One region of the Priestia sp. 10L35 genome, then DNA from elsewhere that is predicted to be linked to it. Evidence: predicted binding sites of a transcription regulator. Region 1 holds the regulator's gene; the other holds the start of a gene.
The links. Region 1 encodes NrdR, which represses ribonucleotide reductase genes. Its sites were predicted from a motif close to AACACNATATATNGTGTT; they were not measured.
Positions count from the first base shown of each region.

Region 2: the regulator NrdR is predicted to act here: its motif matches at 1,845-1,862, upstream of AC1DEF_RS02120 (vitamin B12-dependent ribonucleotide reductase).

Region 1 covers NZ_JBFTKA010000001.1:144,935-148,358, forward strand. Annotated here, with positions in the region: gene AC1DEF_RS00715 (glyceraldehyde-3-phosphate dehydrogenase) at 1-383, shown strand, start outside; gene speD (adenosylmethionine decarboxylase) at 806-1,186, shown strand; gene AC1DEF_RS00725 (cytosolic protein) at 1,280-1,666, shown strand; gene nrdR (transcriptional regulator NrdR) at 1,910-2,371, shown strand; gene AC1DEF_RS00735 (replication initiation and membrane attachment family protein) at 2,443-3,424, shown strand, end outside.
Region 2 covers NZ_JBFTKA010000001.1:410,098-413,521, forward strand. Annotated here, with positions in the region: gene gcvPB (aminomethyl-transferring glycine dehydrogenase subunit GcvPB) at 1-169, shown strand, start outside; gene AC1DEF_RS02110 (rhodanese-like domain-containing protein) at 214-597, opposite strand; gene AC1DEF_RS02115 (lipoate--protein ligase family protein) at 828-1,661, shown strand; gene AC1DEF_RS02120 (vitamin B12-dependent ribonucleotide reductase) at 1,974-3,424, shown strand, end outside.

The DNA.
Region 1 (3,424 bases):
CATTAGTTCTTCCTCATTTAAAAGGAAAACTTCATGGGATGGCGCTTCGTGTGCCAACGCCGAACGTATCGCTTGTCGATTTAGTTGTGGATGTAAGGAAACCTGTGACGATGGAAGATGTTAATTTAGCGTTTATTAAAGCTGCTGAAGGACCATTAAAGAATATTTTAAATTTAACAATGGAACCACTCGTATCAATTGACTTTAATACAAATCCTCATTCAGCTATTGTAGATGGACTATCCACAATCGTAATGGAAGATCATAAAATTAAAGTGTTAGCTTGGTACGATAACGAGTGGGGCTACTCTCAGCGCGTAGTCGATTTGGTAAGATATATTGCTGCAGAAATGCGTAATGGATCAAAAATAAGAGTAAGCTAAGAAAGCTATTGATTGCTTTTAAAAAAACAGGGAGCTGTCGCCCTGTTTTTTTTGTTTTTATCCAAAAGAATAGGGAAAAGCAATAAGATAAGCATGCAAAGGGGTGTTTATTTTCCTCAATTTTAATAAAAAATTAATAATCGTTTAGCAGCTTTTACACACTGTCTCACGAGAATACAGGGGTAATTTGTATAGTTCTATCTGCAAGAACAATCTTTAATAAAATCAAAACACGTATTGCAAAATAAATGTAAACAAAGTATACTATGTTTCGTGAACTTCTTGTGTACCTTTCGGTGATGTGGCTACTTAAAGGGTTAGGACCTCTTTGGACTAACTTTCCCCCGTGGTAGTTAACATGCTATATGGCGAAAGAACTTCATGTTTAACGATTAAAAATTGTTAAAGGGGGAAATATCATTATGGAAACAATGGGTCGTCATGTCATCTCAGAATTATGGGGATGCGATTTCGATAAGTTAAATGATATTGATTATATTGAAAAAACGTTTGTTGATGCAGCTTTAAAATCTGGTGCGGAAGTTCGCGAAGTAGCGTTCCATAAATTTGCACCTCAAGGTGTAAGTGGCGTTGTTATTATTTCAGAATCACATTTAACGATTCACAGCTTCCCAGAGCATGGTTATGCAAGTATCGATGTTTATACTTGTGGTCATTTAGATCCTACAATCGCAGCAGATTATATTGCAGATGCTCTAAGTGCACAGACACGTGAAACAATTGAATTACCACGTGGAATGGGTCCTGTTCAGGTAAAACAAACTAAAGCGAATGCACTTTAATAGTGTCGATTGATTACGTAAGTTAAGAGGTGTATTACACACCTCTTTTTAGTATATAAATTTTTAATACGCAAAAACAAAGGGGATAACAACATGGGGGTAGTACAAGCAGTTAAATCTTTATTTTCTAATCATGTAGAAACAAACGATCACCATTCAGATCCAACTCTAAAAACGCATTATTACAAAACAACAGCCGGGAATGCATTTAAGCAAGTTCATGAAATGTTGAAGCACATGCAAGGGATAGAGATACTTGCTGCATATGAAGAGCGAGGAGAGATTAGCTTAAACGTTGTAAAAGGAAGAAAAGCTTTTGTTGTGATTACCATTATTAACGTACGTCCTCTTGAAACCGCTATCGATTTTTCTGCTACAACAGAATCAAAAGTGGTGCCGGTTGATTTTGGTTTTAGTAAAGAACTTGTACGTACGCTTTATAAGAGCTTTGATCAAAAACTCATTCCTCTTTCTTCGTAAGTTCCTTATCATTTTTGAATTTCAGGAAATAAAATGGGGAAATTCCTTTTCCTTTACTTGTATTCAAGCCTTGTTTTCTATAAGATGGAATAAAGCAAATCCTTTAATACAGCATCGTGTTTGTTAAAGGAAATGATGATAAAAATCATAATAAATGGCGAATAGCCGGCTAACATAGATGGAAATTAACTTATATAAGAGAAAATAAAAAGAAAAACAAGGTTTATTATTGGAGCTGAGAATATGAAGTGCCCATCCTGTCATTACAATGGAACGAGAGTGCTGGACTCGCGCCCTGTAGAAGAAGGCCGCTCTATTCGTAGAAGACGTGAATGCGAAGAGTGTCACTATCGTTTTACAACTTTTGAGAAAGTAGAAGAACTTCCGTTAATTGTTGTAAAAAAAGATGGAGCGAGAGAAGAGTTCAGCAAAGACAAAATCCTTCGAGGGTTAATTAAGGCGTGTGAAAAACGCCAAGTAAGCTTAAAACAATTAGAAGATACGGTACACGATATTGAAACAGAGCTGCGCAGTCAGGGTACATCAGAGGTGCAGTCAGATGTTGTAGGAGAAATGGTGATGGAGCGATTAGCTGCTATCGATGAAGTCTCTTATGTTCGATTTGCTTCTGTATACCGACAATTTAAAGACATCAATGTATTTATTGATGAATTAAAAGATTTAATTAAGAAGGAACGACTGTAAAAGAGCTATTGAAGTATTCTTTAGGCTCTTTTTTGTCATTTCTATTACTTTAAAAGTAGGTAGGGAACGACATGAAAGAACAACATTGGAAAGAAATGATACCGGTCGATCGTTATGTTGTTCGTTCGAACGGCATACTGCAGGAATACGACCGAAAGATTTTAACCATGCTCTATCAGCCGTTGGTGGGTACAACGTGCTTTGGTCTGTATATGACGTTATGGAGCGAGCTGGAACAAGATCGTTTATGGGGGAAAGAGTCTACGCATCATCATCTAATGTCAATGATGCAAATTAATTTGAAAGCTATTTACCATGAGCGGTTAAAATTAGAAGGCATTGGTTTGTTAAAAACATATATTAAGGAAGAAGATGATGTTCGTGTGTTCATTTATGAGCTCATTCCTCCTCTGACGCCCCATCAGTTTTTTAACGATGGCGTGTTAAATGTATATTTATATAACCGACTCGGAAAATCTATCTTTCAAAAAGTAAAAAATTATTTTTCTGATTCACTCGTCGATGAGCAATCGTTCAAAGATGTGACGCATTCATTTAACGATGTATTTAAATCAGTTAAAGCAACAGAGCTGGCTCCAAGTTTTCAGTCTGAAAGCAAGGATGTATTTTCTCCTGATGCTCAAACGGACTTTGTGGATTCCTCCAAACGCGCTTCTATTGAGATGAGCCCGGATTCCTTTGATTTTGATTTATTTTTAGCAGGTCTAACAGATTCAATGATTTCGAAAAGGTCTATTACATCTAAAGTAAAACAAGCGATTGAAAAGCTAGCCTTTTTATACGGTATCGATCCTCTTCAAATGAAAAATGTGGTGCTCGATTCGCTAAATGAGAACGATCAAGTTGATATTGAATTGCTTAGAAAAGCAGCACAGTCCTTTTACCAATTTGAAAATGGAGAAGCACTTCCAAATCTAAGCGAACAAATTCAGCCGCCTATGCTTCGTACCATGCAGGAAAAGCAGCCGCAGACAAAGGAAGAGCAGCTCATTCAACAGCTTGAAGTGACTTCTCCTCGACAGCTTTTGATCG
Region 2 (3,424 bases), 270 kb from region 1:
AGATGCGTTTATCGATGCGATGATTCAAATTGCAAAAGAAGCAGAAGAAACGCCTGAAGTCGTACAGGAAGCTCCGCATACAACGGTTGTGAAACGCCTTGATGAAACGCTGGCAGCCAGAAAGCCAGTTCTTCGCTATCAGAAAGAACAGGCTGTTCAAAACGTCTAACAAAAAACCTCGCCCAAAGGCGAGGTTTTTTTATATACATACCATTATTTTTTCTTTTTTACTTTACCGTTCCACATTTTGAAGCCGCCTTTTAAATCATAGATTTCTTGAACACCGTGGCGACGAAGCATTTGTGCTGCGCGTCCTGTGCGCATTCCGCTTTGACAATAGATGTAGACAGGTTGATCTGGACGAAATTCTTTAATGCGCATACGGAACTGTGAAAGAGGAATATTTCGTGCGCCTAAAATATGTCCGTTTTCGAATTCATTCGGTTCACGAATATCAACTAGCTGTGCCTTGCGGTAGCCGCTGCGGAATTCTTCTTCAGTTAACGTTTTCATAATGCGACGTTGGACAAAGAACATAACGACAGAGTATATGATGATTACTCCAAGTAAAATGAGTACTGCTGTAATTGCTGACATGCTGATTCTTCCTTTCTTCGACAAAATCCATACTCTTATTATATAAGTGAATGAAATTAGAAGTAAAGCGATTTTGCCTTGAATCTAGCGGATTTCTTCCCGAAAATGAAAAAACTACCACATTTGAATTCACAGTTTTATGTTGCTCTTTGCTTTTCCTTAGCTCAATCTTTTGGTAGACTAAAAAACGGATTTATTTTTTATATTACATATAGCTGAGGATGAGGTAGATGAAAGCAAAGTGGAGATTTATTGATTCCAACAACCGTTCGCCTTATTACAATATGGCGTTAGATGAAGCGTTATTAGAATGGCATAGTAAAGGAGAAATTCCACCTACGATTCGTTTTTACGGATGGAACCCTCCAACGCTGTCAATCGGTTATTTTCAAAAAGCTGAAAAAGAAATTAACTTTGATAAAGTAAAAGAATTAGGGCTAGGCTTTGTAAGACGTCCAACGGGCGGCAGGGGCGTGCTTCACGATGAAGAGCTTACTTACAGCGTAATTGTATCTGAAGAGTATCCTAACATGCCCAAGACAGTTACAGAGGCATATCGCGTAATCTCTGAAGGTTTACTGGAAGGATTTCGTTCGTTAGGGCTCGAGGCTTATTTTGCTATTCCTCGTTCAGAAGAAGAAAAAAATAGCTTAAAAAACCCTCGTTCGTCCGTGTGCTTTGATGCTCCTTCTTGGTATGAACTAGTTGTAGAGGGCCGCAAGATTGCTGGAAGTGCCCAAACTAGACAAAAAGGAGTTATTCTACAGCACGGCTCTATTCTGTTAGAGATTGATGAAGATAAATTATTCAGCGTGTTTAATTATCCAAATGATCGCGTGAAAGAAAGAATGCAGCGCGCATTTCGTTCTAAAGCGGTAGCCATTAATGCAATTGCGGGCCGCAAAATCTCTATTGAAGAAGCAAAAGAAGCGTTTTATAAAGGATTTGCTTCTGCTCTTGATATCGATTTAGAACCGTATACACTGTCTGAAGAAGAGGAAGCATATGTAGAAGAACTAGCGCGCACAAAGTACGGATCGGATGAATGGAACTTTAAGCGCTAAACGGATGCCCATGGGAAATAGATAAAAGTGCAACTTCTTATAAGTTGCACTTTTTAGTGGGATTTTTAGAAACAATGCTTGGCTAATAGAATACATAGGGAAGAAAAGTCAAACACTTTTTTTACGAAAAAAAAAATATTTCACTTGACACCCTTCTATATGTAGATGTTTGGAGAAGTGTCAAATACTATATATTGAATTCGTCCAAGCCGTGTGGTAAGTTATTGATAGTTGATTGAAAAACTCTATTTCCTTTAAAAGGAAATAGAGTTAATAAATTTATAGATGTTCGATAGGTAAGGAGTTGTGAGAATGACTGTTTTGTTAAATCAAAAAGTGAATATGAATGTTGAAAAGCTCAATTCAGATATTGAACGCTTTCCGCAAGTACATCCGATTACACCGGATATGAAGTTGACTCATAAAGGTGTTTCAAGATTGGTAATGTTAGACCGTTATGCGTTTAAAGATACGGAAAAATTAACGTTATCAGAAGGAGATTTTGTTGTTCTAACTGTAAAGGAAGATCCAAAATTTCCAGCACGAGGACTTGGCTATGTGGAAAGCATTAATTTTGAGCAAAAAACCGCTGTTGTCAAGGTAGAAGATGAGTTTAGAGGAGCTTTATCGCCTGAAGAAGCAGAAAACGGATTAATCACTCGTTCTTTAGATGTCATTGAAAAACCTCTAGAAGTCTTCTACGAGCAAATTGCAAAACGTAATGCAACAGGCTTAGCTTCTGTGGAAAAAACAGAAGAAAAGCGCAAAGAGTGGTTTGAAAAGTTCTATCAAGAGCTTGTTCAGCTAAACTTTGTACCAGCTGGCCGCGTTCTTTACGGTGCAGGTGCTGATACGGACGTAACGTACTTCAACTGTTATGTAATGCCTTATGTAAAAGATTCACGTGAAGGTATTTCAGAACACCGCAAACAAGTAATGGAAATCATGAGCCGTGGAGGCGGTGTTGGAACGAATGGTTCAACTCTTCGTCCGCGCAACACGCTGGCTCGCGGTGTAAACGGTAAATCATCTGGTTCGGTTTCATGGTTAGATGATATTGCTAAACTGACGCATCTTGTTGAGCAAGGTGGGTCACGTCGTGGGGCCCAAATGATCATGCTTGCCGACTGGCATCCTGACATTGTAGAATTTATTATTTCTAAAATGCAAAACCCTCGCATTTTACGTTTCTTAATTGAAAACACAAATGACGAAATGATTAAAAAACATGCGCAAGATAAATTGAAGTTCACGCCGCTAACAGAGTCTGAAGAAGCGATGTACCAAGGAATCATTAACTATAAACAAATTCCTGGTCTTGGTGGGTTCAGTGAAAAAATCATCAAAGATGCAGAAGAAAAGCTGCAAACAGGCGGAACGTACAGCGTTCATAACTCAGAGTTTTTAACAGGAGCAAACATTTCTGTATGCTTAACAAAAGATTTTATGGATGCTGTTGAAAACGACGGAGAATACGAACTTCGCTTCCCAGACGTAGAAAGCTATTCAAAAGAAGAAATGGCTAACTACAATGAAAACTGGCACGAAGTAGGCGACGTGCGCGAATGGGCAAAACAAGGAAACAAAGTTCGTACGTATCGTACTATCCGTGCAAAAGAGCTATGGAACTTAATTAATATTTGTGCAACGTACTCAGCTGAACCAGGCATTTTCTTCTTTGACAATGCTAATGACATGACAAATGCTCAAGCATATGGTCAGCACGTTGTTGCAACAAATCCATGTGGTGAACAACCACTTGC